DNA from 3 places in the Pseudodesulfovibrio sp. lm2024 genome. Region 2 is predicted to be linked to each of the others. Evidence: predicted binding sites of a transcription regulator. Region 2 holds the regulator's gene; each other region holds the start of a gene.
What was found. Region 2 encodes sigma-54, which starts transcription at its own class of promoters, with help from an activator protein. Its sites were predicted from a motif close to CTGGCACGGNNNNTGCTT; they were not measured.
Positions count from the first base shown of each region.

Region 1: nifJ (pyruvate:ferredoxin (flavodoxin) oxidoreductase) is a predicted target of sigma-54. The motif match lies at 8,072-8,089, and genes of this name have one in related genera.
Region 3: ACR42D_RS16255 (SHOCT domain-containing protein) is a predicted target of sigma-54. The motif match lies at 6,220-6,237, and genes of this name have one in related genera.

Region 1 is NZ_CP195092.1:2,672,406-2,682,806, reverse strand. Features, by position in the region: gene ACR42D_RS12760 ((Fe-S)-binding protein) at 1-1,046, opposite strand, end outside; gene ACR42D_RS12755 (FAD-binding oxidoreductase) at 1,057-2,442, opposite strand; gene ACR42D_RS12750 (L-lactate permease) at 2,581-4,287, opposite strand; gene nifJ (pyruvate:ferredoxin (flavodoxin) oxidoreductase) at 4,400-7,990, opposite strand; gene ACR42D_RS12740 (DNA-3-methyladenine glycosylase I) at 8,327-8,890, opposite strand; gene ACR42D_RS12735 (sigma-54-dependent transcriptional regulator) at 8,899-10,338, opposite strand; gene ACR42D_RS12730 (ABC transporter substrate binding protein) at 10,340-10,401, opposite strand, start outside.
Region 2 is NZ_CP195092.1:2,021,991-2,032,391, reverse strand. Features, by position in the region: gene ACR42D_RS09485 (nucleoside deaminase) at 1-398, opposite strand, end outside; gene ACR42D_RS09480 (phosphoribosylformylglycinamidine synthase subunit PurQ) at 407-1,222, opposite strand; gene ACR42D_RS09475 (CTP synthase) at 1,396-3,033, shown strand; gene kdsA (3-deoxy-8-phosphooctulonate synthase) at 3,037-3,840, shown strand; gene ACR42D_RS09465 (KdsC family phosphatase) at 3,833-4,357, shown strand; gene lptC (LPS export ABC transporter periplasmic protein LptC) at 4,358-4,975, shown strand; gene ACR42D_RS09455 (LptA/OstA family protein) at 4,959-5,828, shown strand; gene lptB (LPS export ABC transporter ATP-binding protein) at 5,829-6,554, shown strand; gene rpoN (RNA polymerase factor sigma-54) at 6,792-8,201, shown strand; gene hpf (ribosome hibernation-promoting factor, HPF/YfiA family) at 8,238-8,780, shown strand; gene ACR42D_RS09435 (PTS sugar transporter subunit IIA) at 8,783-9,232, shown strand; gene rapZ (RNase adapter RapZ) at 9,251-10,132, shown strand; gene ACR42D_RS09425 (PTS sugar transporter subunit IIA) at 10,135-10,401, shown strand, end outside.
Region 3 is NZ_CP195092.1:3,483,562-3,493,962, reverse strand. Features, by position in the region: gene ACR42D_RS16285 (SGNH/GDSL hydrolase family protein) at 1-552, opposite strand, end outside; gene ACR42D_RS16280 (MBL fold metallo-hydrolase) at 630-1,256, shown strand; gene ACR42D_RS16275 (OprD family outer membrane porin) at 1,371-2,618, shown strand; gene ACR42D_RS16270 (HDOD domain-containing protein) at 2,721-3,788, shown strand; gene ACR42D_RS16265 (NifU family protein) at 3,910-4,131, shown strand; gene gltX (glutamate--tRNA ligase) at 4,414-5,811, shown strand; gene ACR42D_RS16255 (SHOCT domain-containing protein) at 5,897-6,190, opposite strand; gene rpmB (50S ribosomal protein L28) at 6,489-6,704, opposite strand; gene ACR42D_RS16245 (YceD family protein) at 6,938-7,459, shown strand; gene rpmF (50S ribosomal protein L32) at 7,526-7,705, shown strand; gene plsX (phosphate acyltransferase PlsX) at 7,698-8,747, shown strand; gene ACR42D_RS16230 (beta-ketoacyl-ACP synthase III) at 8,827-9,813, shown strand; gene fabG (3-oxoacyl-[acyl-carrier-protein] reductase) at 9,954-10,401, shown strand, end outside.

The sequences.
Region 1 (10,401 bases), 650 kb from region 2:
TTGAAGTCGCACCCGGCCGCCTTGATCAGGGTCCGGGGCTGGGCCGTTATGCCCAGGGAGTTCTTCAAGTGGCACGGATCATGGTAGGTCACACTCCGGCCGCCTGCAAGCTCCTTGGGTTCCACTTTCAGTATATCCACCAGGAACTGGCTGATGTCCATGGTTTTCCGGGCCAGCACGCCGATGTCGTAGGTCCGGGAGGAGTCGCCCTTGTACATGTGGGGCCACAATTCCTTGATGGTCGAGGTACAGGAGGCGCAGCCGGTCACCAGGTAGTCGAACTCGCCGTCCTTGAGACGGTCGACGTTCATGCCCACCAGGGTGTCGAAGGTCTGGGTGTCGCCGCTGGACAGGACCGGGATGCCGCAGCAGGCCTGGCCCGAGGGCATATACACACCCACGCCGTGATGCTTGAGGACCTTGAGTATGGCCTCGCCCACCTGGGGGTAGATCTTGTCGATGACGCAGCCCACGTAGAAGGCCACGCGCAGGCCGGACTTTCCGGCCGGGGTGTCCATCTCGGGGACGATCTTGTGGAACGGCTTGCTGGCCAGGGTGTTGAAGTGGCGGTCGGCGATGATCGGCGCGTTGAAACGGGCGCAGGAGGAGCCGAGCATGTCGTCCACCTTCTTGGTGAAGATACCCTGGAACTTGGCGCCCATCTCGGTCAGGGCGTTGAACAGCTTGGGGTTCTTCAGCAGGCCGCGGAAGATGGCCTTCTTGGCCGGGGACAGGCCGAAGTAGCCGGTCATGATCGCGCGGGCCTTGAGGAAGATGTCCATGACGGACACGCCGGACGGACAGTTGGACTGACAGGTGCCGCAGAGCAGGCAGCGGTTGAGCTTCTCGTTAACGCCCTCGGGGTCGGTGAGCATCTCGGAAGCCAGGCCGTCGAGCAGGGCCAGCTTGCCCCGGGTGACGTCGGTTTCCCTGCCGCTCAGCTTGAAGATGGGACAGACCGCCTGGCACATGCCGCAACGCATGCACCCGACCAGTTGGTCGTCCAGTTCCTTGAACATTTGTGCGAGTTTATGAATATCGGCCATGGTGATTCACCTATTCGGCGCCGATGATCTTATCGGGGTTGAGGATGCCTTTGGGATCGAGAACGGACTTCATGCGGCGGGCGTAGGCCAGGGTGCCCTTGGAGGTCTCCTGGGCCATGTACTTGGACTTGGCCAGGCCGATGCCGTGTTCGCCGGACAGGGTGCCGCCCATGGACAGGGCCTTGTCGAAGATCATGTCGATGCCCTTTTCCACGCGTTCCCATTCTTCCTTGTTGCGCTTGTCGGTCAGGATGGTCGGGTGCAGGTTGCCGTCGCCCGCGTGGCCGAAGGTGCCGATGGTCAGGTCGAGCTTCTTGGCGATGTCTTCCAGGGCCTCGATCATGGCCGGAATCTTGGAGCGGGGCACGGTGGCGTCCTCGAGCACGCAGGTGGGCTTGAGGTTGGCCAGGGCGGGCAGGGCGTCGCGGCGAGCCTGCCAGACGGCGTCGCGCTCGGCGGCGTCCTTGGCCACGTGGAGTTCGGTCGCGCCGTTCTCCTTGCAGATGCGCTCGACCACGGCGGCCTCGTCGGCGACCTGGCCGGGGTGGCCGTCCACCTCGATGAGCAGCAGGGCGGCGGCGTCGACGGGCAGGCCCGCGCCGCGGAAGTTCTCCACCGTGCGGATGGTGAAGTTGTCCATCATCTCCAGAGTGGCCGGGACGATCTTGTTGGCGATGATCGAAGCCACAGTCTCGGAGGCGGCCTTCATGGACGGGAACACCGCCATCATGGACTTGGCGGCCTGCGCCGGGGGAACGAGCTTCAGGATGATCTTGTCGAACACGCCCAGCGTGCCTTCGGAGGCTACCATCAGACCGGCCAGGTTGTAGCCGGTGACGCACTTGACGGTGCGGGAGCCGGACCTGATCAGTTCGCCGTTGACGTCCCAGAAGTCCACGCCCATGACGTAGTCCTTGGTCACGCCGTACTTCAGGCCGCGCAGGCCGCCCGCGTTCTCGGCCACGTTGCCGCCGATGGTGGACACGGCCTGGGAGCCCGGATCCGGGGGATAGAACAGGCCGCGCTTGGCGACCTCGGTGGCGAACTGAGCGGTGACCACGCCGGGTTCGACCACGGCGTACATGTCGGCCTCGTTGATCTCGAGGATGCGGTTCAGGCCGTTGGTCAGGACCACCACGCCGCCGGGATGGGGGATGGTGCCGCCAGACAGGTTGGTGCCCGCGCCGCGAACGGTCAGGGGCAGGCCGTTGTCGTTGCACAGCTTGGTCACTGCGCCCAGGGCTTCGCTGGTGGTGGGACGCACCACCAGGGCGGGCATGACAGAGTCGAGGACAGCGGCGTCATAGGAATAGGCGTGACGGTCGGTCTCGCCGGTCATAACATTTTCGGCACCAGCTATGGTTTCGAATTCTTTGATAATCGCTTCTTTGGTCATGATCGACTCCTAAGAAAATTATGATCCCCGTGGAATTTCCCGGGGCTTGTTTCGTTTTGGGGTGAAGCAGGCGGACACTTCGTTTTTCGGTGAACGGGAGGCGGGCGTTACGCCCGCCTCCCTGTTTATCTCCGGGTTTTAGAACAGGTTGGGCAGGAACACGAAGCTCATCAGCGACGCGACGATGCCGACCACGACGCCGTACAGCAGGAAGGGCCACACGGTGCGCTTCAGAATCGCGCCTTCCATGCCGGACAGGCCGACAACGGCGCAGGCGGCGACGATGTTGTGGATGCAGATCATGTTGCCCATGCCGCCGCCGACAGCCTGCGCGGCCACGATGATCTGGCGCGGGAGCTCGAGCTGGGCGGCGACGCCCCACTGGAACTCGGCGAAGAGCAGGTCGGAAACGGTGTTGGAACCGGTGATGAACGCGCCCAGGCCGCCCACGAAGGAGGCCACGGCGGGCCAGGCGTTACCGGCGATGGCGGCGACAGCCTTGGCCATGGCCAGGGGCATGGACGGGTAGGAGTTCGGGTTCAGTGCGGTGTCGGCGATGCCGGAACCACGGAAGATGGAGACCAGGGCGACCGCCGCGAACAGGGCGATGGTCGGGTTCTTCATGGTCTTGATGGCCTGGGTCCAGGACAGTTTGACCTTGTCGGCGGGCATGCCGTGGATGAGCACGGTCAGCAGGGCGACCAGGACGAACGGAATGGTGCCGGGCAGGTACAGGTAGGCGATGGACGCGCTGACGGATTTGAAGCCCAGGATGCCGGCGAAGCTGATCTTCTGCGCGGCCAGCCAGCCCTTGAGGCCGAGCTCGGGGATGCGGGTCACGACCAGGATGATGCCGATCAGGATATAGGGCAGCCAGGCGCGGAACTGGCTCATGTGGGCCTTGAACTCGGAGGAGTCGGCGGACACGGAACCGGTCCATTCGGGATCCCACTTGGAGGAATCGCCGAAGTCCCAGTTGGTCTTGGGCATGCAGAAGCCCTTCTTGGCGCCGACGATGATGATGCCGAGGCCGATCAGGCCACCGATCAGGGACGGGAACTCGGGACCGACGTTCCAGGCGAAGATCAGGTAGGGGACGGTGAAGGCCACGGCGGCGAAAATGCAGAACTTCCAGGCGGCGAAGCCGGGCTTCCAGCTACGCTCGGGGCCGAAGTAACGGGTGATGAAGCCGAGCATGAAGATCGGCAGTATGAAGATCATGCCCAGGTGCATGAGGGTGGCCCACTGGCCGACCAGCATGTTGAAGTCGCCCATGTTGGCGAAGTTCACAGCAGCGCCGGACTGGACCGCTTCGTTGACGCTGGGGGCCAGGAACTTGAGGCCCAGGACGACAGGGGTGCCGACCGCGCCGAAGGTGACCGGGAAGGAGTTGAAGACCAGACAGATGATGGCTGCGGCCAGGGGCGGGAAGCCCAGGGAGAGCAGCAGCGGGGCGGCCAGGGCGGCCGGGGTGCCGAAACCGGCGGCACCTTCGATGAAGGCGGCGAACATGTACCCGATGATGATCGCCTGGATGCGGCGGTCAGGGGTGATGTTCTGCATGCCGTGCTGGATGGTCTCCATGCCGCCGGAATGCTGCAGGGTGCGGAGAATCAGGATGGCGCCGAAGACGATGATCAGGATGCCGATGGCGGTCACGAAACCCTGCAGGGTCAGGGCGGCGACATAGGCCACGGGCAGGCTCCAGGCCAGGACGGCACCGGCGGCGGCGGTCAGCCATGCCAGGGGCATGGCTTTGGTGGCGGGCCAGCGCAGGCCGACCATGAGTACGAGCGCCACCAGGATGGGCAGCAGCGCGATAAGCGCGAGCACTTCAATAGACATTAAACAAAACCTCCATGGGTGTGAGGAACGACCCTCACGGTTTCAACAGATGTGCGGGACGGGTCAGGCAGAAGCCTCCGCAACAACCCCGTCCCGCACATGCCTCTAACTATTATCTGCCGTCGTCGCAGGGTTCACCGGAACCCGGGGCTTCGGCCGATACGCCGGTCTCGCAGGCGGCAGGCTCGCCCGCCTCGGCCTTGCCGTAGTCGGCATCGGCCAGGTAGGTGAGGATGGCGTAGCGATCGGCGTAATCCTTCTCCAGTTTCTCGCGGAACGCCTTGGACAGTTCCGGGTGGAACCGTTCGAGCATGGCGTAGCGGTTTTCGCCGGACAGGAACTCCTGGAGGGTTCCGTCGGGAGCCTTGGACTCCAGGGTGAACGGGTTCTTGCCCTGTTCGGCGAGTTCGGGGTTGAAGCGGTACAGGGGCCAGTAGCCGGAGGCCACGGCCAGCTTCTGCTCGAGCTGGGTTTTGCCCATGCCCTTCTTGATGCCCTGGTTGATGCACGGGGCGTAGCAGATGATCAGCGAGGGTCCCTTGTAGGCCTCGGCCTCCTTGAAGGCCTTGAGCATCTGCTGCTTGTCCGCGCCCATGGCGACGGAAGCGACGTAGACGTAGCCGTAGGTCATGGCCATGCGGCCCAGGTCCTTCTTGCCGGTGCCCTTGCCCGCGGCGGCGAACTTGGCGATGGAGCCGAGCGGGGTGGCCTTGGAGGACTGTCCGCCGGTGTTGGAGTACACCTCGGTGTCCATGACCAGGATGTTCACGTCCTTGCCGGAGGCCAGCACGTGGTCCACGCCGCCGTAACCGATGTCGTAGGCCCAGCCGTCACCGCCGAAGATCCAGACGGACTTCTTGGTGAACAGGTCGGCGTCGGCCGCGATGGCCTTCAGATTCTCGTCGGTGGCGCCGTTGAGAGCGGCCTTCAGGGTCGCGCCCGCCTCGGCGGAAGCCTCGGCGTCGTCCTTGGCGGCCAGCCAGCCTTCCAGGGCGGCCTTGACGTCGCCGGAAGCGCCGCACAGGGCCTCTTCGCACTTGGCGATCAGGGTCTTGCGGCGGTTGTTCACGCCCATCTCGATGCCGAAGCCGAACTCGGCCGCGTCCTCGAACAGGGAGTTGCCCCACGCAGGGCCGAAGCCGTCGTGGTTGGTGCAGTAGGGAGTGGAGGGAGCCGAAGCGCCCCAGATGGAGGAGCAACCCGTGGCGTTGGCGACGATCATGCGTTCGCCGAACAGCTGGGTCAGCACCTTGACGTACGGGGTCTCGCCGCAGCCCGCGCAGGCGCCGGAGAACTCCATGAGCGACTGCTTGAACTGGGAACCCTTGACGGAATCACGCTTGAAGGCGTCCTTGTAGGACACGGTCTCGGAGAAGTCGAAGTTGGGCACCTGGGCGTCGGTCTGGGTGGCGATGGGCTCCATGACCAAGGCCTTTTCCTTGGCCGGGCAGATGTCGGCGCAGTTGCCGCAGCCCAGGCAGTCCATGGTGTTGACCTGCATGCGGTACTTCAGGCCCTTGACGTCCTTGCCCTTGGCGTCCTGGACGGCGAAGGAGGCCGGGGCGTCCTTCATCTCGTCCTCGGTCACCAGGACCGGGCGCAGGGCGGAGTGCGGACAGACGAAGGCGCACTGGTTGCACTGGATGCAGTTGTCGATGAGCCACTCGGGGACCTTGATGGCCACGCCGCGTTTTTCGTACTTGGAGGTGGACAGCGGCATGGTGCCGTCCTCGGAGAAGACGGAGACCGGCAGGTCGTCGCCCTTCTGGGCCAGGACCGGGCGCATGATGCTCTTGACGTAATCGGGTTCGTCCACGTCGGCCTTGGCGTCGTCGGCCAGGGTCGCCCAGGCGGCCGGGACCGGAATCTCGACGATGGCGTCGGAGGCCTTGTCCACGGCGGCGCAGTTCATCTCGACGATCTTCGGACCCTTCTTGCCGTAGGCGGCCTCGATGCCGCCCTTGAGCAGGGCCACGGCCTGGTCGAACGGGATGACGTCGGCCAGCTTGAAGAAGGCGGTCTGCATGACCATGTTGATGCGGCCGCCCAGGCCCACTTCGCCGGCGATCTTGACCGCGTCGACGGTGTAGAACTTGAGCTTCTTCTCGGCGATGGTCCGGCGCATGGCGGCGGGCAGTTCCTTGTCCATCTGGTCGGCGGTCCATGCGCAGTTCAGCACGAAGGTGCCGCCGTCCTTGATGCCGTCGAGCACGTCGTACAGGTGCACGTAGCTCGGGTTGTGGCAGGCCACGTAGTCGGCCGCGGTGACCAGGTAGGTGGACTGGATGGGCTTTTCGCCGAAGCGCAGGTGGGAGATGGTGATGCCGCCGGACTTCTTGGAGTCGTAGGCGAAGTAGCCCTGCGCGTACATGTCGGTGTTGTCGCCGATGATCTTGATGGCCTGCTTGTTCGCGCCGACCGTGCCGTCGGAACCGAGACCCCAGAACTTGCACTGGACGGTGCCTTCAGGGGTGGTGTCCAGGGTCCCGGTCGTGACGAGGGAGGCATTGGTGACGTCGTCCTCGATACCCACGGTGAAGTGGGTCTTGGGGGCGTCCGCCGCCATGTTGTCGAACACCGCCTTGGCCATGGCCGGCGTGAACTCCTTGGAGCCCAGGCCGTAGCGGCCGGCGGTGAGGACGGGGCCGTTGCCCTGCTCCAGGAACACGGTGCTGATGTCCTGGTACAGGGGATCGCCCAGGGCGCCCGGCTCTTTGGTGCGGTCGAGCACGGACACGTACTTGGCGGTATCGGGCAGAACGGCCAGGAAATGCTTGGCCGAGAACGGGCGGTACAGGCGGACCTTGATCAGGCCGACCTTCTCGCCTTCGGCGACCATGCGGTTGACCACTTCCTCGATGGTCTCGCAGGAGGAGCCCATGGAGATGATCACGCGCTCGGCGTCGGCGGCGCCCACGTAGTCGAACGGCTTGTAGTTGCGGCCGGTCAGGGCGGAGACCTTGTTCATGTACTCCTCGACGATGGCCGGAATGGCGTCGTAGTGGGAGTTGGAAGCCTCACGGCCCTGGAAGTAGATGTCCGGGTTCTGGGCGGTGCCGCGAACGTCCGGGTGTTCCGGGTTCATGGAGCGCTTGCGGAAGGCGGCCACCTTGTCCATGTTCAGCAGGGGCTTCATGTCGTCGTAGTCGATGGTCTCGATCTTCTGGATCTCGTGGGAGGTCCGGAAACCGTCGAAGAAGGAGACGAAGGGCACGCTGGCCTCGATGGTGGACAGGTGGGCCACCAGGGAGAGGTCCATGACCTCCTGGACGGAAGCGGCGGCGAGCATGGCGAAGCCGGTCTGGCGGCAGGCCATGACGTCCTGGTGGTCGCCGAAGATGGACAGGGCGTGGGCCGCGAGAGCGCGGGCCGACACGTGGAACACGCAGGGCAGCAGTTCGCCCGCGATCTTGTACATGTTCGGGATCATCAGGAGCAGGCCCTGGGAGGCGGTGAAGGTCGTGGTCAGCGCGCCGCCGGCCAGGGCGCCGTGCACGGCACCCGCAGCGCCGGCCTCGGACTGCAGCTGGCGGACCTCAAGGGTCTGCCCGAAAATATTCTTTCGGCCTTGAGCGGCCCATTCATCGGCGATCTCGCCCATGGTGGACGAGGGCGTGATGGGGTAGATGGCGGCGGTTTCACTCATGGCATAGGCCACCCATGCGGCGGCGGTGTTGCCATCCATCGTTTTCATCTTGGACATTCGATTCTTCTCCTATTGGTGGGTCGTCTGAATTTCTTGGCGTCCGCCGAGCGGACCCGTTCATTTGATGACACGGTCCCTACTCAACTTCCGTGCCAACTTTGTGAATTTTTAAATCAACAGAAATTTCGGAGAGTTGGAGTGGGGAGCAGGTTGAAGAGGGCGGTTCAGGGTATAGGGCAGTCTGAAAAATAGGACGGAACGGAAGCGGCGGACATTATAAAGTCCCGAACCATGGACCTTTGTGCCCGAATGGGACGAAAACGGACAAGAAAAACGGCCTGTCCGAAAAAATAGACAGGCCGGGACTTGCCGGAATACGGGGCTATTCGCCGGTCATCGCGCGGTGCCCCTGGCCCAGGCCGGACCGGCCGCGAGTACCTTTTTATGGACCGGGCAGGAGTCCTCGTGCGCTCCTTTCAGGTAGCCGGAACTCATGAGGAACTCGCCGACGATCTCGCCGCCCACGAACTTGAAGCGCTTCTTGAAGAGCTTGACCCATTCCGCCTTGTCCAGGGGATGATGGGCGTCCAGCCAATCCTTGAACGAGCCGTGCTCCCGCTGCAGGTCAAGGATGGCGTTCGCGTTGTGGATGGCCGCGTTGACCTTGAGCTTGTTTCGGATAATGCCCGCGTCGGCCAAAAGCCGGGCCCGGTCCGAGTCCCCGTAGGCGGCCACGGTGGGGATGTCGAATCCGTCGTAGGCCTTGCGGAAGTTGGGCTCCTTGTTGAGGATCGTCCGCCAGCTCAGCCCGGCCTGGTTGATCTCCAGGACCAGCAGGGCGAAGAGTTCGGTGTCGTCCGTGACCGGGAAGCCGTACCGGGTGTCATGATAGACGCGGTCCACGTCATCCTTGTCGCGCGCGGCGCAGAAGGCGCAATAGGAATCGAAGTCGGCCATGGAATCTCCTAGAGGGACAGGCCGTACTTCTTGAGCAGGCCGTAGAAGTGGGAGCGGGAGAGCTTGGAGACCTCAAGGATGCGGGACAGGTCGCCGTCGCACTGGCGGATCAGTTCGCCCAGGTAGACCTTCTCGGCCGTGCTCTTGAAGTCCCGCAGGGTGGGCAGTTCCTGTTCGAAAATGTCCTCGAAGATGTCCTGTCCGATTTTTCGGACAGGCTCGGTGTAGGGGGCGGACGGTTCCTCCTCGGGGACGGCGTTGGTCATGCGCTCGATCTGGGCCTTGGCGATCTGGATGCGCAGCTCGCGCGGCAGGTGCATGGCGTACAGGGTCTTCTCGTTGCCCGAGGTGACCACGGCCCGCTCCAGGATGTTGAACAGCTCGCGCACGTTGCCGGGCCAGTCGTAGCTCTCCAGTGCGGGGTTGAAGTCCGAGCCGAAGGACTTGGGCGGCATGCTGTACTGGCGGCAGAGCTGGCTGACCCGGTAGGTGCACAGGGACTTGATGTCCTCGGGCCGCTCCCTGAGGGGCGGCAGGTGGATGTGCATTGTCTTGAGACGGTACAGCAAGTCGGACCGGAATGTTCCTTTTTCGACCATCTCGTCCAGGTCCCGGTTGGTGGCCGCCACCAGGCGGAAGTCGCTGGTCTGCTCGCGGGTGTCGCCCACCGGGCGGAAGGTGCGCTCCTGCAGGACGCGCAGAAACGCTTTTTGCATGGACAGGGGCATTTCGCCCACCTCGTCCAGGAACAGGGTGCCGCCGTCGGCCAGCTTGACCAGCCCGATGCGGTCGCTCTGGGCCCCGGTGAAGGCCCCCTTGCGGTGGCCGTACAGGGTGGACTCCAGCAGGGATTCGGTCAGCCCGGCGCAGTCCACGACCACGAAGTTGCCGGACTTGCGCTTGGAGTTGGCGTGGATGGTGGAGGCGAACAGCTCCTTGCCCGTGCCGGTTTCGCCGGTGATGAGCACGTTGGTCTCGGACCGGGCCGCCTGGGACAGGAGATTGAAGCTGACCTTGATGATCGGGCTCTCCCCGACCACGCCGTTCAGCTCCAGGTTCCGGTCGCCGTCGCGGCCGCGCTTTTCCTCGTGGTACTTGAGCGCCCGGCCCAGGGTCAGGGATATCTCGCGGATGCTGGACGGCTTGAGCAGGTAGTCCCAGACCCCGCCGCGGATGGCCAGCTCCGCGCCGTCCGGGTCGCCCTTGCCGGTCAGGATGATGACCTCCGGCGGGTCGGGCAGGGCCATGATGTCGGGCAGGATGTCCAGCCCGTTGCCGTCGGGTAGCCGGACGTCGAGAAAGATCACGTCGAAGGCCTTCTTGCGCATCGTCCGCAGCCCGGAGTCCAGGGTGTGGGCGGAGACGCACTCATGGGTCAGCCTGGTGATCAGGCTCTCCATGGTCTCGCAGACATCGAGGTCGTCATCTATGATCAGTATCTCCGCCACGTCACTCCCCTTGTTTTTCTTCGCTCAGCACCGTGCTGATGGCGCGGGACAAATCCTGTTTGT
Region 2 (10,401 bases):
AAAGGCAGGGAGCAGCCCTCCAGGTTGGAGACCAGGGCCCCGGCGCGTTCGTCCCGGGCCGCGAAGACCACTCCGGCCACCCGGGCGTGGATGAGCGCGCCCGTGCACATCAGGCACGGTTCGAGCGTCACGGCCATGATCGTGTCCGGCAGCCGGTAGTTGCCCATGACCCGGGCCGCCTCGCGCAGGCAGAGGATCTCCGCGTGCCCCGTGGGGTCGTGCGTGGCGATGGGCCGGTTGTGGGCCGAGGCGAGCAGGGTGCCCGTGGGCGTGAACAGGGCCGCGCCGATGGGGGCCTCTCCCGCCTTTCCGGCCTTGCACGCCTCGCCGAAGGCCACGTCCATGAGGTCGCGCCAGGTGGTCCCGGCGGGCGGTTGGGGCGCGGAGGGGGCGGCCATGGCCGGGGCTACCGCTCCTTGAGGTAGCGCACCCCGGCTTCGAGCATGGTCAGGCCGAGCGGGATGTTCGGATCGGTGCCACGCGTCCAGGACGGATGGTTGGTCTTGTGGTTGTACGCCTCGGGATGGGGCATGAGGCCCAGGATACGGCCGGTGGGATCGGTCAGCCCGGCGATGCCCAGCGGGGAGCCGTTGGGATTGTACGGGTATTCCAGGGTCACCTCGTTGGTCTCGGGGTGGACGTACTGGACCGCGATGAGATTTTCGTCCTGCAGGGCCTGGAAGGTGGCGTCGTCCATGGGGATGATCTTGCCCTCGCCGTGGCGGATGGGCACGTCCAGGTATTCGATGCCCTTGGTGAACACGCAGGGCGAGGCCGGGTTGGTCTTCAGGCGCACCCAGCGGTCCTCGAACCGGCCGGAGTCGTTGTAGGACAGGGAGACCTGTCGTTCGAAATAGCGGCCGCCGATGCCCGGCAGCAGGCCGAGCTTGCACAGCAGCTGGAAGCCGTTGCAGATGCCGAGGATGATGCCGCCCTTTTCGAAGAACTTTTTCAGCTGATCCAGGACGGGCTGGCCGTCCGCGTCGTTCGACCACCGCCAGCGCAGGGCCGCGGCCTGGGCCGCGCCCAGGTCGTCGCCGTCGAGAAATCCGCCCGGGCAGAGCAGGTAGTTGTAGTCGTCCATGCGGACATGGCCCGCTGCGAGATCGGAAAAGTAAACGATATCGGCATTATCCGCCCCTGCTTGCTGCAGGGCATAGGCGGATTCCTTTTCGCAGTTGGTGCCGTATCCGGTGATGACGAGTGCGTTGACGCGGGCCATGAAAATCTCCTCTTCATATTGACTTTGTCGCATTACCCTGCAAAATTTGCGAAGCAACGACGTGCTGGGCGGGAACATACGTGTCCGACGCACGACAGTCAACATGGCCGGCGGATGAGATCGGCTATGATATATCCTTATAATTCAAGCATAACCAAGGGGCTTTCTGACGTATGAAAACCAAGTTCATATTTATTACCGGTGGTGTTCTTTCCTCTCTGGGCAAGGGGTTGGCCGCGGCATCCATCGGCGCACTTCTCCAGGCTCGCGGCCTTAAAGCCACCATTCAGAAGCTAGACCCCTACATCAACGTCGACCCCGGCACCATGAATCCGTTCCAGCACGGCGAGGTGTACGTCACGGACGACGGCGCCGAGACCGACCTCGATCTCGGCCACTACGAGCGCTACCTGGGCACCGCCCTGAGCCAGCAGAACAACTACACCTCCGGTTCCATCTACAACTCCGTCATCCAGAAGGAACGCCGCGGCGACTACCTGGGCGGCACTGTGCAGGTCATCCCGCACATCACCGACGCCATCAAGGAAGCGGTCATCAACCTGCCCAACGGCGAGGACGTGGCCCTGATCGAGATCGGCGGCACCGTGGGCGACATCGAGGGCCAGCCTTTCCTGGAGGCCATCCGCCAGCTCAAGAACGACCTGGGCAAGGAGAACGTCCTGTTCATCCACCTGACCCTGGTCCCGTACATCAAGGCCGCCGGCGAGCTGAAGACCAAGCCCACCCAGCACTCGGTTAAGGAACTGCGCTCCGTGGGTATCCAGCCCGACATCATCATTGCCCGCTCCGAGGTGGAGCTGCCCGAGGACCTCAAGAAGAAGATCGCCCTGTTCTGCGACGTGGATCAGGACGCCGTGTTCACCGGCGTGGACGTGGATTCCATCTACAAGGTTCCGCTCGAATTCTACAACGAGGGTGTCGACCAGAAGATCGCCATCCTCCTGAAGCTGCCCGCCAAGAACGCGGAGCTGGCCCCCTGGGAAAATCTCGTGCACAGCCTGGACAACCCCACCGGGACGGTCAAGATCGGCATCGTCGGCAAGTACGTGGACCTGACCGAGGCCTACAAGAGCCTGCACGAGGCGCTGATCCACGGCGGAGTGGCCAACGACGTCAAGGTGGAGCTGGAGTACGTCAACTCCGAGAAGGTCACCCCGGCCAACGTGGAGAAGAAACTCAAGGGCCTGGACGGCATCCTGGTGCCCGGCGGCTTCGGCTCGCGCGGCATCGAGGGCAAGATCCTGTCCATCAAGTACGCCCGCGAGAACAAGGTTCCCTTCTTCGGCATCTGTCTGGGCATGCAGTGCGCCTGCATCGAGTTCGCCCGCAATGTCATCGGCCTGGAAGGGGCCAACTCCGAGGAATTCGACAAGCTCACCCCGCACAATATCATCTACCTGATGAAGGAATGGTTCGATTTCAGGACCAAGAAGACCGAGACCCGCTGCGAGGAGTCCGAGAAGGGCGGCACCATGCGCCTGGGCTCCTACCCGTGCAAGCTCAAGAAGGACACCAAGGCCTTCGAAGCGTACAAGACCGCGAACATCGACGAGCGGCACCGTCATCGCTTCGAGTACAACAACAAGTACATCGAGCAGTTCGAGGCCAACGGCATGGTCCTTTCCGGCACCGCCCCGGACGAGTCCCTGGTGGAGATCGTGGAACTGCCCGATCATCCGTGGTTCCTGGGCTGCCAGTTCCACCCGGAATTCAAGTCCAATCCCATGAAGCCGCATCCGCTGTTCCGGGAATTCATCAAGGCATCCAAAGACGAGAAGGCCAAGAAGTAGCCTATGGCAGACCTGTATACCGCCAGCCGGTCCGGCCCGTTCATTCTGGCCGGACCCTGTGCCATTGAGACCAGGGAGATAGCGCTTCAGACCGCCGACGTGCTCGCCGGGCTGGCCGCCAAGCTGGACATCCCCATCGTCTACAAGAGCTCCTTCGACAAGGCCAACCGGACCTCGCTGACCAGTTTTCGGGGCCCGGGCATGGAAGAAGGGCTCGATATCCTGGCCGAGGTCAAGCGGACCACGGGGCTGCCCGTGGTCACGGACATCCACCACCCGGAACAGGCCGCGCCCGTGGCCGAGGTGGCGGACGTCCTGCAGATTCCGGCCTTCCTCTGCCGCCAGACCGATCTGTTGGTGGCCGCCGCCGAGACGGGCAGGGTGGTCAACGTCAAGAAGGGGCAGTTCCTGGCCCCCTGGGACATGAGGAATGTGGTCGACAAGCTCCGCGCGGCGGGCAACGACCAGGTCTGGCTGACCGAGCGCGGTTCCACCTACGGCTACAACAACCTGGTGGTGGACATGCGCTCCATCCCGCAGATGCGGGCCTTCGGCGTCCCGGTGATCATGGACGCCACCCATTCGGTGCAGCTGCCCGGCGGGCTGGGCGGCGCTTCGGGCGGGCAGCGCGAATACGTCCCGGTGCTGGCCTCGGCCGCTGTGGCCGCTGGCGCGGACGGCGTGTTCATGGAGGTCCATCCGGACCCGGACAAGGCGCTGTGCGACGGCCCCAATTCCCTGCCCCTGGCCGAGGTCGAAACCCTGCTGAAGAGGCTGTTGGCCCTGTGGGAGATCAACCGTGGCTGACGCGACCGCCCTGGCGCGGAATATCAAATTGCTGGTGCTCGACGTGGACGGCGTGCTCACCGACGGCGGGCTGTATTACGGTGACGACGGTATCCTGATGAAGCGGTTCAGCGTGCAGGACGGCCTCGGCATCAAGCTGGCCCAGGCCGTGGGCCTGGAGATCGGGGTCATCACCGGCTTGGACCAGAAGCCGGTGGAGAAGCGCGTCAGCGAGTTGGGCATCAAGCACTACTACGCGGGCCGTCACCGCAAGCTCCCCCTGTTCGAGAAGATGTGCGAAGATGTCGGGGTCGCCCCGGAAGAGGCCGCCTACATGGGCGACGACTGGATCGACCTGGCCGTCATGGGCCGGGCCGGACTGGCCCTGTGCGTGCCCAACGCGGTGCCCGAGGTGATCGAGGCCGCAGACTGGATGTCCACCCGCCATGGCGGGCAGGGCGCGGTTCGCGAGGCCATTTCGTTCATCCTCGAGGCTCGTGGGCTCAAGGAACAGGCCCTGAGCCGTTGGGTGGACTAGATGAGAGGGCGCCCGGCTCTGGTTCTGTTCGTCATTTTCGCCTTGGGGCTGCTTCTCGGTCTGGGCGTCAACGCGCTCTTTTTCTCCGACCCCATCCTGGAGGACCAGGATACCGCCGAGCAGGCGCCCGTCTCCCGCAAGGACATGTTCGCCGACGCCGACGTCTCGGCCGAGGACATCGAACTGGTCCAGGGCAAGGAGGGCAGCATGAACTGGAAGCTGCTGGCCAAGAGCGCCAAGTACAACCAGGAGCTCGGCATCATCGCCGTGGATTTTCCCCAGCTGACCGCCTACTTCGGCGACGACCGCCAGGAGGTCTATGTCCAGGCCGACCGGGGCGAGGTGGATCAGGCGAACGACAACCTGTCGTTGTACGACGGGGTCAGCGGCCGGTTCGGCGACATGGCCCTGGACGCACAGTACCTTGATTATGTCGGCGCAATAGGTAAGGTATATCTCAAAGGCGGCGTCACCGTACGCCGTCCGGACATGACCGTCCAGGCCAAGGCCCTGGAGATCGACCTGGTCACGAGACAGATGGTGGCCGCCGGTGGCGTGGAAGCGCTGCTGGCCCCCGAAGGGCTGGGAAGGAGTCCTTTGAATGAAAACAAGGAATAAGACGTTGCTGAAAACGGTTCGCCTGACGGGAATGCTGCTGATGCTGGCCCTGCTGCTGGTTCCGGCCCGGGCCATGGCCCAGGACTGGGGCGAAGTACGCGAGGCCACGGTCAACCTGAACGTGCGCAAGGCGCCCAGGCCCGGGGCCGAGCACGTGGTCACCCTGACCAAGGGGCAGCGGGTGCGGACCGACTTCCCCCAGAACGGCTGGCTGGCCGTTTTCGAGCTGGGCGAGAAGGACCGCGACCAGGCCAAGGCCGTGGGTTACGCCAACGCCAAGTACCTCAAGGTTGTCAAGGTCGAGAAGGCCGAGCACGCTCCCGCGCCTGTGCCCGCACCGGCCCCCAAGAAGGATTCCGGCGAGGGTGAGGTCAAGGCCCCGGTGGCAGCGGTACCGCCCGCGCCCATCCCGGTGGGCGTGGACCCGAGCCGTCTGCCGGTGAAGATCACCTCCGACCGCATGACCTATGACGAGACCGGCAAGGTCATCTCCTTCGTGGGCCACGTGGTCGCCATCCACGGCGAGTTGACCTTGTGGGCCGACAGGCTTTCGGCCTATCTCGCATCCAGCACGGACAAGAAATTCTCCGCCGACAGCGTAGACCGCATCGTGGCCGAGGGCAACGTGCGGGCCAAGAAGGGGACCACCGAGGGGACCTGCGGCCTGCTGACCTACATGGTGGGTCCGCAGCTGCTCAAGATGGAGCGCGATCCCAAGCTCCAGGACGGCCCCAACTCCCTGACCGGCGAGGTCATCAACTTCCACATCAAGGACGACCGGTCCGAGGTCATCGGCGGCAAGCAGCGCGTCAAGGCGGTGTTCATGACCCCCGGCAACCTGAAGGTGCAATAGATGGCCGAGGGTCTTCGCGCTACCAATTTGTCCAAGCGGTACGGCCAGAAAGAGGTCGTACACGGTATCAACATCAAGCTCGACGCCCGCGAGGTGGTCGGCCTGCTCGGCCCCAACGGCGCGGGCAAGACGACCACGTTCTACATGCTTGTGGGCATCGTCCAGCCCAATACCGGGGTGGTTTCCCTGGGCGGCCAGGTGCTCACGGACAAGCCCCTGCACGAGCGGGCCCGCCTGGGGGTGAGCTACCTGCCCCAGGAAAGTTCCATCTTCAAGAAGCTGACCGTGCGCCAGAACCTGGAGATCATCCTGGAGCAGACCTCCATGACCTCGCGGCAGCAACGGGCCAGGGCGGACGAACTCATGGAGATGTTCACCATCACCAAGCTGGCGGACCAGGCGTCCATGTTCCTGTCCGGCGGCGAGCGACGCAGGCTGGAGATCGCCCGGGCGCTCATCCTCGACCCGCAGTTCATCCTCCTGGACGAACCGTTCGCGGGTATCGATCCCATCGCGGTTATCGATATCCAGGAGATCATCTCCGTGCTCAAGTCCATGGACATCGGCATCCTCATCTCGGACCACAATGTCCGGGAGACGCTCAATATCTGCGACCGGGCCTACCTGGTCTACGAGGGGACGGTCATCCTGGAAGGGGCCCCGTCCGAGATAGTCAAATCCAGTCGCGCCCGGCAGATCTACCTGGGCGAGGATTTCCGGCTTTAATCCCTGTTCCCGTCTTTTTTTCCTCTTTCCCGATTTACACCGTACCCAAAGGTTGGTACACTTTTTTCATATCATTATATGCACGCAGAATTATCAATAGATACAGGGTGTTAACACAATTGTGTTGCATCCTTTAATTCACTGTGGCATAATTGAATCGGAAAAAATGTCAGGTGGCCGAAAAAAAATTTCTGTATCCGGCAACCGATAAACACAACCTCAAGCAGGCAGTGAATCATGGGATTGGAACTTCGGCAACAGCTCAAGCTCTCACAGCAACTGGTCATGACGCCCCAGTTGCAGCAGGCCATCAAGCTGCTGCAATTGTCGCGGCTTGAACTGCTGGAGACGGTGCAGCAGGAATTGTTGGAGAATCCTTTCCTCGATGAGACCGAGACCGATACCGAGGTCCCGGACAAGGCGGAAGTCCTGACCGAATCCCAGGCCGAAGAGGAACTGGTCCGCAACGCAGACTGGGAGAACTACCTGGGCGAGTTTTCCTCCACTTCCAAGCAGGCTTTGTCCCGCGACATGGAGATGCCCGAAGAGGGCATGTCCTTCGAGGCCCGCCTGGCTTCCAAGCCTTCGCTGGAAGGGCACCTGAACTGGCAGATGCGCCTGTCCAACTTCACCGAGCACGAACTGGCCATCGGCGACGTCATCCTCGGCAATCTCGACGCCAACGGCTACCTGCAGGCCACCCTGGAAGAGCTGGCCGCCATGGTTCAGGCCTCCGAGGAGGAGATCGAGTCCGTCCTGCACCGTATCCAGCACCTGGACCCGGTCGGCGTGGGCGCCCGCACCCCGCAGGAATGTCTGCTGGTCCAGATGGAGGTCCTCGGGTACGACGATCCTATCCTGGTCTCCCTGGTCACCGATCACCTGGAGGATCTGGAGAAGAACCGCTACAAGCCCCTGGCGCGCAAGTTCAAGATCACCATGGATGAGCTCAAGTCGTATCTCGACCTGATGCAGACGCTCGATCCCATGCCCGGCGCCAATTTCTCCAGCACCGAGCCGCACTACGTCAGCCCGGACGTGTTCGTCTACAAGTACGGCGAAGACTTCGTCATCATCCTCAACGAGGACGGCATGCCGAGGCTGCAGATGAACACGTTCTACATGGATTCCATGAAGGGCGCGGCCGACAAGGAGAAGGAATATTTTCAGGAAAAGATGCGTTCCGCCGCATGGTTGATGAAAAGTCTGTACCAGCGGCAGCGAACCTTGTATAAAGTAGTTGAGAGCATTGTCGGCTTCCAACGGGCATTCTTCGAGGAGGGCGTGACAAAGCTCAAACCCCTCATCCTCAAGGAGGTGGCGGAAGACATCGAGATGCACGAATCCACCGTGAGCCGGATTACGACCAACAAGTATGTTTCGACGCCTCACGGCATATTCGAGCTGAAGTTCTTCTTCAACTCGGCCCTGGACCTGAACGACGGGTCCCAGGTGGGTTCGGAGAGCGTCAAGGCGCTCATCAAGCAAATGATCGCAGACGAAGACACGAAGAAACCGCTCAGCGACGAGAGAATCGGCGAGATCCTCCAGGAGAAGCTGGAAGTGAACATCGCCCGGCGTACAGTCGCCAAATACCGCTCGGCCATGGGCATTCCTTCGTCTTCAAAACGAAAGCAGTACTTCTAAAGTCTGCTTGAAGCACTCTCAACCAGGAGGCAGCGTATGAACATCAGCTTCACTTTCAAGAACTTCGAGCCTTCCGATCACCTCAAGGGTTACGCGGAAAAGCGTTTTGAAAAGGTAGCGAAATACGTTTCCGATGCGGAGGCCGATCTCCAGGTCAACCTGCTGGTCGACAAGTTCCGTCACAAGGCGGACGTGATCCTGAACTCGGATCGCATACATATCTCGGCCTATGAAGATTCGGAGGACATGTACTCCACCATCGACATGGTCCTGGACAAGCTGGAAGCCCAGCTGCGCAAGATGCGCGAAAAGATGAAGAACCGCCCCAGACAGGCGCGTCCCAATAAAATGGTGCAGATGAACTACCTGTCCTACGAGGACATCGCTCCCGGTTCAGCGCCCACCATCGTCGGCACCGACGCATACGAGCCCAAGCCCATGTCCGTGGACGAGGCCGCCATGCAGCTGGATGCCCGTGACAACGAATTCCTGGTCTTCCTCAACGCGGAGACTGACGGCGTCAACGTGATATACAAGAGAAAGAACGGCGATTACGGCCTCATCGACCCCGGAAACTAAGCATGAAACTCAGTGATTACCTGGCGAAGGAACTGATCCTTCCCGAACTCGAGTCCGAGACCAAGTCGGACGTATTGAATGAACTCGTCGCCCCCCTGGGCGTACAATATCCAGAGATGGACACGGACCATGCGGTCCGTGTCCTTCTCGATCGTGAACGGCTCGGCTCCACCGGCATCGGGGACGGCATCGCCATCCCCCACGGCAAGCTCGAGGACCTGGAAAAGGTCATCGTGGTCGTGGGCCGCAGCCGCAAAGGCGTGGAGTTCGAGGCGCTGGACCACAGCCCGTGCACCATCTTTTTTCTGGTGCTCGCCCCGGAACAGGTGGCGGGCATGCACCTGCGCGTCCTGGCCCAGATTTCCCGTCTCCTCAAGGACGAGGAATTCCGCAAGGCGTTCCTGTCGGCCGATGACCTCGAGGGTCTCTGGACCCTGCTCAAAAGCGTGTAACCGAATGGACGAATTCCGTTGACCTCGACCAACCCTTTCCCGGTGGTGATCGTCACCGGACTCTCCGGCTCGGGCAAGAGCACCGCGCTCAAGGTCTTCGAAGACCTCGGATTCTTCTGCATCGACGGGCTCCCGTCCGAGATGTCGGCCAAGCTGGCCGACCTCATCCTCTCCTTCGACACCAAATACCGCGGCCTGGCACTGGGCATGGACCTGCGCCAGTTCGAGTTCGTGGACGGCTGGAGCAAGGCCCAGGAGGGATTCGCCCAACTCGGCATCACTCCGCAGGTCCTGTTTCTCGAGGCCAAGATGGCGGAGCTGGTCCGGCGCTACGCCACCACCCGCCGTCCGCATCCGCTGGAGAGCCGCAACCTCGGCCTGGAGCAGGCCTTGGAGATGGAAAAGAAGCTCCTGGAGCCGGTGCGCCTCGGGGCGGTCCTGGTCCTGGACACCACGGATTATTCCATCCACGACCTGCGCCGGGTCATCCAGACCAAGTGGTCGTCCCTGGAAGACGTGAGCATGGGCATGCGGGTGCACATCATCACCTTCGGCTTCAAGTACGGCGTGCCGTCCGAGGCCGACCTGGTCTTTGACCTCCGTTTTCTGCCCAACCCCTATTTCGACAAGTCCCTGCGCCCCATGTCCGGCCTGGACAAGGCGGTGGCCGACTATGTCCTGGGCAATCCCACGGGCCAAGGGTTCATCAAACGGTTTCATGACTTTCTGCTCTATATTTTACCGCTTTACGCAGACGAAGGGCGCTACAGGATCACCCTGGCCCTTGGTTGTACCGGCGGCCGCCATCGTTCGGTTTCCGTGGCCGAGTCGGTACTGGCAACCCTGAAGGAAAAAGGGTATGCTGCCTCGATCGAACATCGACACATGGAACTCGGTTAGACATGGCTGCAAAGACTGACAAAAAGGACGGCGTGATCGGCGTGGTGCTGGTCACCCACGGGACCTTCGGGGAGACCCTGCTCCAGGCCGCGGAAACGGTCATGGGCCCGCAGGAAAACTGCCTGGCCGTGGGCGTGGACGTGAACAGAGGGGTGGACGAAACCCTGGAAGGTGTGCGCAAGGCCATCCATTCCCTGGAGCAGGGCAAGGGCGTCCTGGCTCTGACCGACCTGTTCGGCGGTTCCCCCACAACCATGTCCCTCTCCCTC
Region 3 (10,401 bases), 1.5 Mb from region 2:
CGGGGCCTCGCGGCTCAGGGCCGTCCAGTTCTCCAGATAGGAATGCGGGGCCGGGCCGAATGCCGGGTAATGGTTCAGGCGGGTGACAAGGAGAATCGGCGTGTCCGGCAGCCGCTCGCGGATGTAGGCGAGGAACTGGCCGAACCGTTTCAGGTAGGTGGCCGGGTTGGGCGCGATGGCGCGGCAGTTGGTCTCCATCCAGGCGACCAGGACCGGGGCGGCGCGCCAGGCCGCCGGGTTCATGTGGAAGATGAAGCCGTTCCGTTCGTGCCTAAAGAGCGGAGCGGTCTCATGGAACAGGTTCAGGACGAGCAGGGCGGGCGGCTGGCTTTCTTGTCCGGGCAGGCCGAACTGGTCTTCGGGCCGGCGTCCGTTGAAGGCGTCGGCCAGGCCGTGCTCGCGGACCAAGCGGGCGAGGGCGGGCGGGATCCCGTCCGGGTGGCTGGCGTGGGTCATGGGCGAGGCCAGCTCGGAGTGTCCGACAGGCAGGCCGAGCCCGGCCACGGACCGGGACAGGAAATCCATTTGACAGTTGCCCAGAAAGTACAGCATTCTTTACCTTGTTCTTATCCTTGCGAAATCGTTAACGTCATCTTCTGCATACGCGTGGAAGCGGGACAGGGCAAGCCATGGCCAGACTGACCATCGAAACCTTCATCCTCGGTCCGGACGAGACCAACTGCTACCTGGTGAGTCTGGACGGCCGCGCCGTGGTCGTGGACGTCGGCCTGGAGCCGGGCCGGTTGATCGAGCGCATCAAGGCCCTGAACCTGACCCTGGAAGGCGTGTACCTGACCCATTTTCACCTGGACCATATCGGCGGGGTCAAGGAACTGCTTGAGGCCCATCCCGCTCCGGTCTATGCCAGCGGGGAGGACGAGTTCCTCAAGGAATTCTCCTTCGAGGCGGGCGGCTGCCGCGAGTTCGCGCGGTTCATCGACTTCCCGTACACGCCCATTGTGCCGGGGCGGCGCACCGCCCTGAGCCAGCCGCTCCTGGTTCTGGACACGCCGGGCCACACGCCGGGCAGCCTGTCCTATTTCTTCCCGGCCGCCGGGTGCGTATTCGTGGGCGACCTGCTGTTCATGATCGCCGTGGGCCGCACCGACCTGCCGCGCGGCAGCTCGTCGGAGCTGCTCGGCTCCATCCGTTCGCGCATCTTCACCCTGCCGGACGACACCCGCGTCTATTCCGGCCACGGGCCCATGACCACCGTGTGCCACGAAAAGGCGAACAATCCGCATTTTATTTTTTAAGCCCTTAATTCCGGCCAGATAATGGTTACCTTTCCCGCGCCGATGATGTAGCGTGAGCCCATCGTTCGGGGTGCGTCCCCCGTATTCTTAGGTCTCAACGCAAGGATTTTCGCCGTGTCCGCCAAACTTTCGCATCTTGTTCTGGCCTGTCTCCTCTCTCTGATCCTCGTTCAGCCCGGCTACGCAGCCGATGAAAAGAAGCCCTCAGAGTGGGGCACCGTCACCGGCCAGGTCCGGCTCTATTATTTCACCCAGCGCAACAAGACCACGACAGGGCAGGAGTTCGACAACATCAAGGAGTCCCTGGCCCTGGGCGGCTGGCTCAAGTACGAGACCCCGTGGATTGCCGACCACTTCGGCGCGGGCGCGGCCGTGTACGGCACCGCGCCCCTGACCGGCGAGTTCAACCAGGAGGACCAGGGCGGCACCGGGCTGCTTTCCTCGGACAACGAGGGGTTCGCGGCCCTGGGCGAGGCGTACCTCAAGGCCCGGTACGCGGGGACCGAAGCCCGCGTCTGGCGGCAGCGCATCGAGACCCCGTTCATCAACGGCAACGACAGCCGGATGCTTCCCCAGACATTCGAGGCCTACGGGCTGAAATCCGGCGACATCGACAACCTGGAACTGTCCCTGTTCTGGGTGGACAAGGAAAAGGGCCGCGACACCGAGCTGTTCAAGTCCATGAGCTACATGGCCGGGCTGCGGGACAAGGACCGGGGCGTGGTCATGGCCGGGGCCGACTGGAAACCCTTCGATTACCTGCCGCTGCGCTTCTGGAACTATTACGCCCCGGACCTGGACAACACCTTTTTCACCCAGCTCAAGTACACCTTCGGCGACCCCGAAGGCGTCCACTACTCTCTGCTCTTCCAGGGCGTGGACCAGCGCAGCGTGGGCGACCAGCTCAGGGGCGACTACAGCACGGGCGAGGCCGGGCTCATGGGCTCGCTCATGTACGGCGGCTTCACCTTCGACCTGGGCGGGACCATCGTGGACGACTCGGAGGGCATCCGCAGCTCCTGGGGCACCTATCCGTTCTTCAACAACATGATGGCCTACAACTTTGCGCGGGCCGGGGAAAAGGCGCTCCTGCTCGGCCTGGCCTACGACTTTTCGCACATCGGCTGGGACGGCTACCGGGCCGATATCAAGGCCGTTTTCGGCGATACGCCGGACACGGGGCGCAACGCCTCCTTCGACCGCAACGAGTACGACCTGGATCTCTATTACGACTTCGACGGCGACCTGAAGGGGCTCACCGCGCTCAGCCGGTTCTCCTACCAGGACGCGGACGAGAGCATGGGCGGCCGGGACGGCTACCAGGTCCGGCTGCGGCTGCAATACAACTTCCAGTTGCTCTAGAAGGGGCGAGGCTTCCGGCTTTCGGCAAAAAGGGCTTTATATCCTACGTGCTTTCTATTATGTTGCAGTCGGCTGGCTTCCATAACCACTAAGGAACGACAGATGGCTGAAGAAAGCGCCCGGGTGAAGGCCGACAAGGCGTACGCGCCCGAAACCCTCGAAGCGGCAAAAAAACTGCTCAACAAGCGGTTCAAGTTCATAAAGAAACCGGATGACTCCCTGAAGCGGCTGGCCCGTCTCGGGGTCAAGCGCGTGGCCGCGGACATGACCGCCAATCCGCACCGGTACGAACGGCTTAAGGCCGAGTCTCCGCTGCCCGAGGTCCAGGCCCTGGACCCTCTGGACATCCTGCGGCACGACCACCAGCTTCCGGCCCTGCCCCAGGTCTTCCTGGAGTTGCAGCAGGCCATCAGCTCCCGGTCCACTTCGGCCGACGACCTGGCCGAGATCATCAGCCAGGACCCCGGTCTGACCGCCTTTCTCCTGCGCATGGTCAACTCCGCCTTCTATTCCCTGCCCATGCAGATCGACACCATCTCGCGGGCCGTCACCGTGGTCGGCGTGAACCAGCTGTCCACCCTGGCCGTGGGCACCTCGGTCATGTCCCTGTTCAAGGACGTGCCCGCCGAAGTCATCAACATGGAGCAGTTCTGGAAGCACTCCATCTGCTGCGGCCTCATCGCCCGGCGGTTGTGCCGCATCACCGGCCAGGGCGACCCGGAACGCGCTTTCGTGTCCGGTCTGCTGCACGACATCGGCCAGCTCATCCTGCTCCAGGTGGAGCCGGAGCGGGCCACGGCCGTGCACGCCCACGCCCGGGCCAAGGACGCGGTCCTGTTCGTCGAGGAAAAGGAACTGCTCGGGTTCGACCACGCCACCCTGGGCGGCATGCTCCTGCGCAAGTGGAATTTCCCCTATATCCTGGTCTCCGCCGTGCTGGAACATCACCAGCCCAAGAAGGGCCACAAGGAGGCCGAGCCGCTCCTGGTGCACTGCGCCGAGACCATCGCCACCGGCCTGGGCGTCGGCTCCAGCGGCGAGTTCTTTGTCCAGCCCCCGTGCCCCGAGGTCTGGGCCTCCATGAACTTCACCGCGGAGCTGATGGACGAGATGGTCGAGGACCTGGACGAGGAACTCGACGAGGCCTTCGCCATCCTCCTCGACCAATAGCCGGGCCGCTCGACAGGGCCCCCGAATCCCGATAAACCCGCCGGCCCGCGCGCCGGGTTTGACAACCGGCGCGCCAGGCCGTAGATGTTCCGACCGAACCCGAATTCACGGAGGTTTTGTCATGCGAGATAAAGTGGAAGCCGTGCTGGACAAGGTCCGTCCCATGCTCCAGGGCGACGGCGGCGACGTGGAATTGGTCGAAGTCACCGACTCCGGCATCGTCAAGGTCCGCCTGACCGGGGCCTGCAAAGGATGCCCCATGTCCCAGATGACCCTGAAAAACGGCATCGAACGGATTATCCTCAAGGAACTCCCCCAAGTGAAGGGCGTCGAAGCCGTATAGCGGTGATGATGCCTCCGGCGGCCGGGGGAAGGGGGGAGAGGGAACCCTTTCAGAAAAGGGTTCCCTCTCCCCCCTTCCCCCGGACCCCCATCCCCTCTCTCCCTCCTAAACTATTTGGGTCGCTTCGCGAAGGGGAGTGGGTGGGCCGAGAGGCATCGGATCGACATATTACATACTAGAAACACCCGCCGCGTTCGCACCATCCGCGAAGCGGCGCTAAAAAGTTTTGGAGGGTCCAGGGAACCTTTTTCAAAAGGTTCCCTGGCCGCCGGAGGCATTCACATGACCAAGATCGTTTCCCGTTTCGCGCCGAGCCCCACCGGGTTCCTGCATATCGGCGGTGCGCGCACCGCGTTGTTTTCCTGGCTGCTGGCCCGCTCAATGGGCGGCGAGTTCCGCCTGCGCATCGAGGACACGGACCGTGAGCGGTCCACCCAGGAGGCGACCGACGCCATCATCGACTCCATGCGCTGGCTGGGGCTTGAGCACGACGGCGAGATCGTGTTCCAGTCCGAGCGTGCGGACCGGCACAACGAGGTCATCGACCAGCTCATCGCCTCGGGCCACGCCTACTATTGCGACTGTAGCAAGGAGGACGTGGACGCCATGCGCGAGAAGGCCATGAAGGAAGGCCGCAAGCCCAAGTACGACGGCACCTGCCGCGACAAGGGGCTGACCTCGGGCGTGGTCCGGCTGAAGGCCCCGCAGGAGGGCGCCACCGGGTACAAGGACATGGTCAAGGGATTCATCTCGGTGGAGAACACCGAGATGGACGACATGATCCTGCGCCGCTCGGACGGCACGCCGACATACAACCTGGCCGTGGTGGTGGACGACCACGACATGGGCGTGAACCACGTGCTGCGCGGCGACGACCACGTGAACAACACCCCGCGCCAGATCCTGATCTACCGGGCCATGGGCTGGGACGTGCCGGAGTTCGGCCACGTGCCCATGATCCTGGGCCCGGACAAGAAGAAGCTTTCCAAGCGCCACGGCGCGCTGTCGGTCATGGAGTACGAGAAGATGGGCTACCTGCCCGAGGCCGTGACCAACTACCTGGCCCGGCTGGGCTGGTCCCACGGCGACCAGGAGCTGTTCACCATGGACGAGATGGTCGAGCTGTTCACCACGGACGGCTTGGGCAACTCGCCGTCGGTTTTCGACCTGACCAAGTTCGAGTGGGTCAACGGCCAGTACATGCAGAAGGCCGACCCGGACCGCTTGGCCGGGATGCTCTGCGACTTCCTGGCCCGCGAGGTGGGCGAGGAGGAGGCCAAGTCCGTGAGCCGCGAGCGGTTCGCGAAGATCGCGCCCCTGTTGCAGCCCCGGGCCAAGTCCGTGATCGACATGCTGGAGCAGGCCCGCCCGTTCATCGTGGACGCCGCGTTCCTGCCCTACGACGAGAGCGCGGTGAAGAAGTTTTTGACCGGGGAGACCAAGCCGCTGCTCGCCGAGATCGCCGAGCGCATGGAGGGTCTTTCCGAGTTCACCGAGTCCGCCCTGGAGGACGTGCACAAGCAATTCATCGAGGACAAGGACATCAAGTTCAAGGTTATCGCCCAGCCCATCCGCGTGGCCATCACCGGCAAGACCCAGTCTCCGGGGTTGTTCGAGACCATGGTCGTGCTCGGCAAGGAGCAGACCCTGGCCCGGATCAAGCGGGCGGTCGAACTGTAGGTTTCATCGCATCCAAGGCACGAGGAGGCCCCCGCCGGAAGGAGAGTCCGGCGGGGGCCTTTGCTTGGGGAGGTGTGTATGTCCATTAGCTGTTGCGGAGCTCATCCTTCATGGCGCGATACGTCTCCCGGTCGAGTTCACCGGCCGCGTATCGGCGTTTGAGGACATCCACCGGCGTGCCGGGACCGGAATGTGTGGCGGGTTTCCGGATCAGGCGCACCGTGAAGTATATGATCATGCCCAGGATGAGGAGCTGGACGATCCCCCCGACGGGAAAGCCGAACCCCATGCCCATGGTGCCGAACCCGCCGCCGAACATCGGGCCGTGCCCGAATCCCGGGCCGGTACACCAGTTCGCGTATGTGGTCAGATAATCCATGAAGCCTCCAGAGCGTGTTTGCCTAAAGAAAGCAGGGACCGTGCCAAAGTTTTTGGTATGGAATTACAGCGACTTATATGGTGAGTGGTCAAGCTGGAAAAGTGCAAACGTGCAAGGGGTTGCGCCCGGGACGGGCAGGAACCTGCACAATGGGTGAAGAAGCAGGGTGGGGGATGCGCGCCGAGGCGCGCGGTGACCGGAGGCGGCGGGGCGGCATGGGCCGCCGTTCACAGGACGCAAAAAAGTTGCCGCCGAGGATTCGGCGGCAACTTTTCGCAAACGAAATGTGTTGCGGCGGTTAGGCTTCGGGCTTCTGGTTGGCCACGGGCTTGACCACGGCACCATTGCGGATGCAGCGGGTGCAGGCCTTGATGCTGACAACCTGTCCGGACTCCAGCTGGTGGCGGACCTTCTGCAGGTTGGGCATGAAGCGACGCTTGGTCTTGATGTGGGAGTGGCTCACGTTGTTGCCGCTCTGGGGACCCTTTCCACAAATATCGCAAACCTGGGACATTGCGACCTCCTAATGTATTCTAAGGAAATAATTTGTTTTCGCTCGTAATGGGCCGCTGGAAAATGGTAGCTTGTCCAGGCGGCGGGAGAGAATCCTTACCGAGCCCGGCAACAAATGGCAAGGGTTTTTTTCTTGACAGGGGATTTTATTACCATATAGGAAGCACCGGTTGTCCGGCCGTGGGGCCGGGCCCTGCCGGTATGGAAAGGACCGGGAAAAAAACGGAGAAGACCATGGTTGAATTCTGGCTGACTATAAGCGACATTGCCGCAGAGGGCCGAGGCTTCACCTTCGACGACCAGAACTTCTGGCGCGAGGCGTGGCGCGAATTCAAGCTGTCCATCCGTCCGGACCGCGACCTGGTGGCCGAGTACACGGTCATGCCCCAGTCCGAGGACGGGGCGCTGATCCGCGGCACCCTCAAGGGTTCGGTCCTGCTGGTCTGCGACCGCTGCGCCGAGCCGTATCCTTTCGAGATCGACGCGGCGTTCGACGCCTATGAGCAGCTGCCCGACGGCGAAGACGCCGAGGGCGAGCCGCGCATGCGCGTGGACAACGGCCAGTTGCAGCTCGACATGGGCTCCCTCCTGTGGGAGGAATTCGCCCTGTCGCTGCCGTTCAAGCCCCTGTGCTCGGATGGATGCGAGGGGATCTGCCCCGGCTGCGGCGCCAACCTCAATACCGGCAAGTGCACCTGCCAGCCGGAAGAGGGCGACGAAAGGCTTGCGGTTTTCCGCGACTTGAAGATAAAGTAACGCCCCTTGCCCGGAGTCCGGCTCCGTGGCAAATGGCTGAGAACAAATCAATACGAGGTATATATCATGGCTGTCCCCAAGAAGAAAACGTCCAAGTCCCGTAAGGGCATGCGCCGTTCCCACGACAAGGTTGCCGCTCCGAACGTCATTTACTGCGAGTGCGGCGAGCCCACTCTGCCCCACCGCGCCTGCTCTGTCTGCGGCTCCTACAAGGGACGCCAGGTCATTGACGGCGAAAATGCCTAAGACCGAAGAGACTCGGATTCCACGCATAGCCGTGGATGCCATGGGGGGCGATTTCGGCCCCGGCGTCGTCGTGCCCGGCGCGGTCAGCGCCGCGCGTGAAGGCATCGCCATCGTGCTCGTCGGCGACGAGCAGAAGGTGCGCGCCGAGCTCGCCAAGCTCGACACCAATGGGCTGGACATCGAAGTGGTCCACTGCTCCCAGGTGGTCGAAATGGACGACAAGCCCGCCGACGCCCTGCGGCGCAAGAAGGACTCTTCCATCCAGGTGGCCTGCCGCCTGGTCAAGGAAGGCAAGGCCAACGGCGTGGTCTCGGCCGGAAACTCCGGCGCGACCGTTGCCTGCGGCATGTTCGTCCTGGGGCGCATCCCCGGCGTGCAGCGTCCGGCCCTGGCCGGCATTCTGCCCACCGAGAAGAACCCGGTGGTGCTCATCGACGTGGGCGCCAACGTGGACTCCAAGCCGCAGCATCTGCTCCAGTTCGGCCTCATGGCCGAGGTCCTGGCCCGGCACGTCCTGGGCGTGAAGGACCCGTCCGTGGGCATCCTGTCCATCGGCGAGGAGGAGGGCAAGGGCAACGCCGCCGTGCGCGAGGCCTTCGACCTGCTCAAGCGGTCGCAGCTCAGGTTCATCGGCAACGTCGAGGGACGCGACATCTTCACCGGCGAGGTGGATATCGTGGTCTGCGACGGCTTTGTCGGCAACGTGGCCCTGAAGCTTTCCGAAGGGCTGGCCCGCTCCCTGAGCCGCATCCTCAAGGACGAGCTCAAGTCCAGCTGGCTGTCCATGCTCGGCACGCTGCTGTCTTTCGGCGCGTTCAAGCGGTTCAAGAAGATCGTGGACTACGCCGAATACGGCGGAGCGCCGCTGCTCGGCCTGCGCGACATCGTCATCGTGGCCCACGGCAAGTCCAACGAGCTGGCCATGACCAACTGCATCCGCATGGCCGCCACCAGCGTGCGCAACAATGCCTACGGCCACCTGGCCGAAGGCGTGGCCGCCCACAAGGGGCTGGCCGCCAAGCCCGACAGGGACGCGGCCTGACGCAGTGCGCATCCCTACGGGATGTGAAAAATCTTGCGCAGCTTGACCGCGTCGTACCATTGTCATAAACACCCAATCCATGACTCATTTCATCCTTCGCGGCTTTGGCCTTTACGCCCCTGAAAAGGTCCTGACCAACGCCGATCTCGAAAAAATCGTCGATACCTCTGACGAGTGGATCACCACCCGCACCGGGATCAAGGAAAGGCACCTCGCCGCCGAGGATCAGGCCGCTTCCGACCTGGCCCTCGAGGCCTCGATGCAGGCCCTGGAAGAGGCGGGCATCGAGCCGTCCGAGCTGACCCATATCATCTGCGCCACCTTCACGCCGGATTCCGTGATCCCGTCCGCCGCCTGCCGGCTGCAGGAGCGGTTCGGCATCACCGGTCAGATGTGCATGGATGTGCAGGCGGCCTGTTCCGGCTTCCTCTACGCCCTGCAGACCGCGCGCGGGCAGATCTGCCTGGAGCCGGATTCCAAGGTCCTGGTGGTCGCCAGCGAGGTCATTACCCGGCGCATGAACTGGGAGGACCGGGCCACCTGCGTCCTGTTCGGCGACGCCTCGGGCGCGGCGGTCCTGACCGCCGGACAGCCCGGCGAGGGGCCCGAGGTCCTGGACGTCATGCTCGCGGCCGACGGTTCGCTGGGCGACCTGCTCACGGTCAACGGCGGCGGGTCGGCCTATTCCTACAAGCTGGGCGAAGCCGTGGGCCCTGAATATTTCGTCGAGTTCCAGGGCCGCGAGGTCTTCAAGCACGCCGTGCGCAACATGACCGAGATCTCCGAGGCCATCCTGGAGCGCAACGGGCTGAAGAAGGACGACGTGGACGTGCTCCTGCCGCACCAGGCCAACTACCGCATCATCGACGCCGTGGGACGCCGCTTCGACATCCCCGAGGAACGCGTCTTCTCCAATATCCACAAGTACGGCAACACCTCCGCGGCCGCCATCCCCGTGGCCCTGACCGAGGCCGTGCACACCGGGTTCATCAAGCCCGGCGACCTGGTCCTCATCCCGGCCTTCGGCGGCGGGTTCACCTGGGGCTCGGCCCTGATCCGGTTCTAGAATTTAAAACGGCTGTTTGTTTGCTTTTTGCAGGCAAATGGGGAATAAACTTTTTGGTTACGATCCCGGTGCCAATTTGCAGTCCGTAAGCAATTGGGATATGGGGTCCTGACCACAAGAGAACGACAAGAGGGTACCTGATGAGCGATCTTCCCAAAGTCGCCCTGGTTACGGGCGGTTCCCGAGGCATCGGCCGCACCGTGGCCGAGCAGTTGGCCGCCGACGGTTTCGAGGTTTTCCTGACCTACGTCAGCCGTCCCGAGGCCGCCGACGAGGTGGTCGCGTCCATCGAAAAGGCGGGCGGCAAGGCCCGCGCCTTCCAGCTCGACTCCGCCGACCGGGACGCCATCGCCGCGTTCTTCAAGGACGAGATCAAGGGCAAGGTCGATCTCCAGGTCCTGGTCAACAATGCGGGCATCACCCGCGACGGGCTGATGATGCGCATGAAGGACGAGGACTGGGACAAGGTCCTCCACATCAACCTCACCGGCTGCTTCGTCTTCCTCAAGGAAGCGTCCAAGATCATGGGCAAACAGCGCTCGGGACGGATCATCAACATCACCTCCGTGGTCGGCCAGATGGGCAATG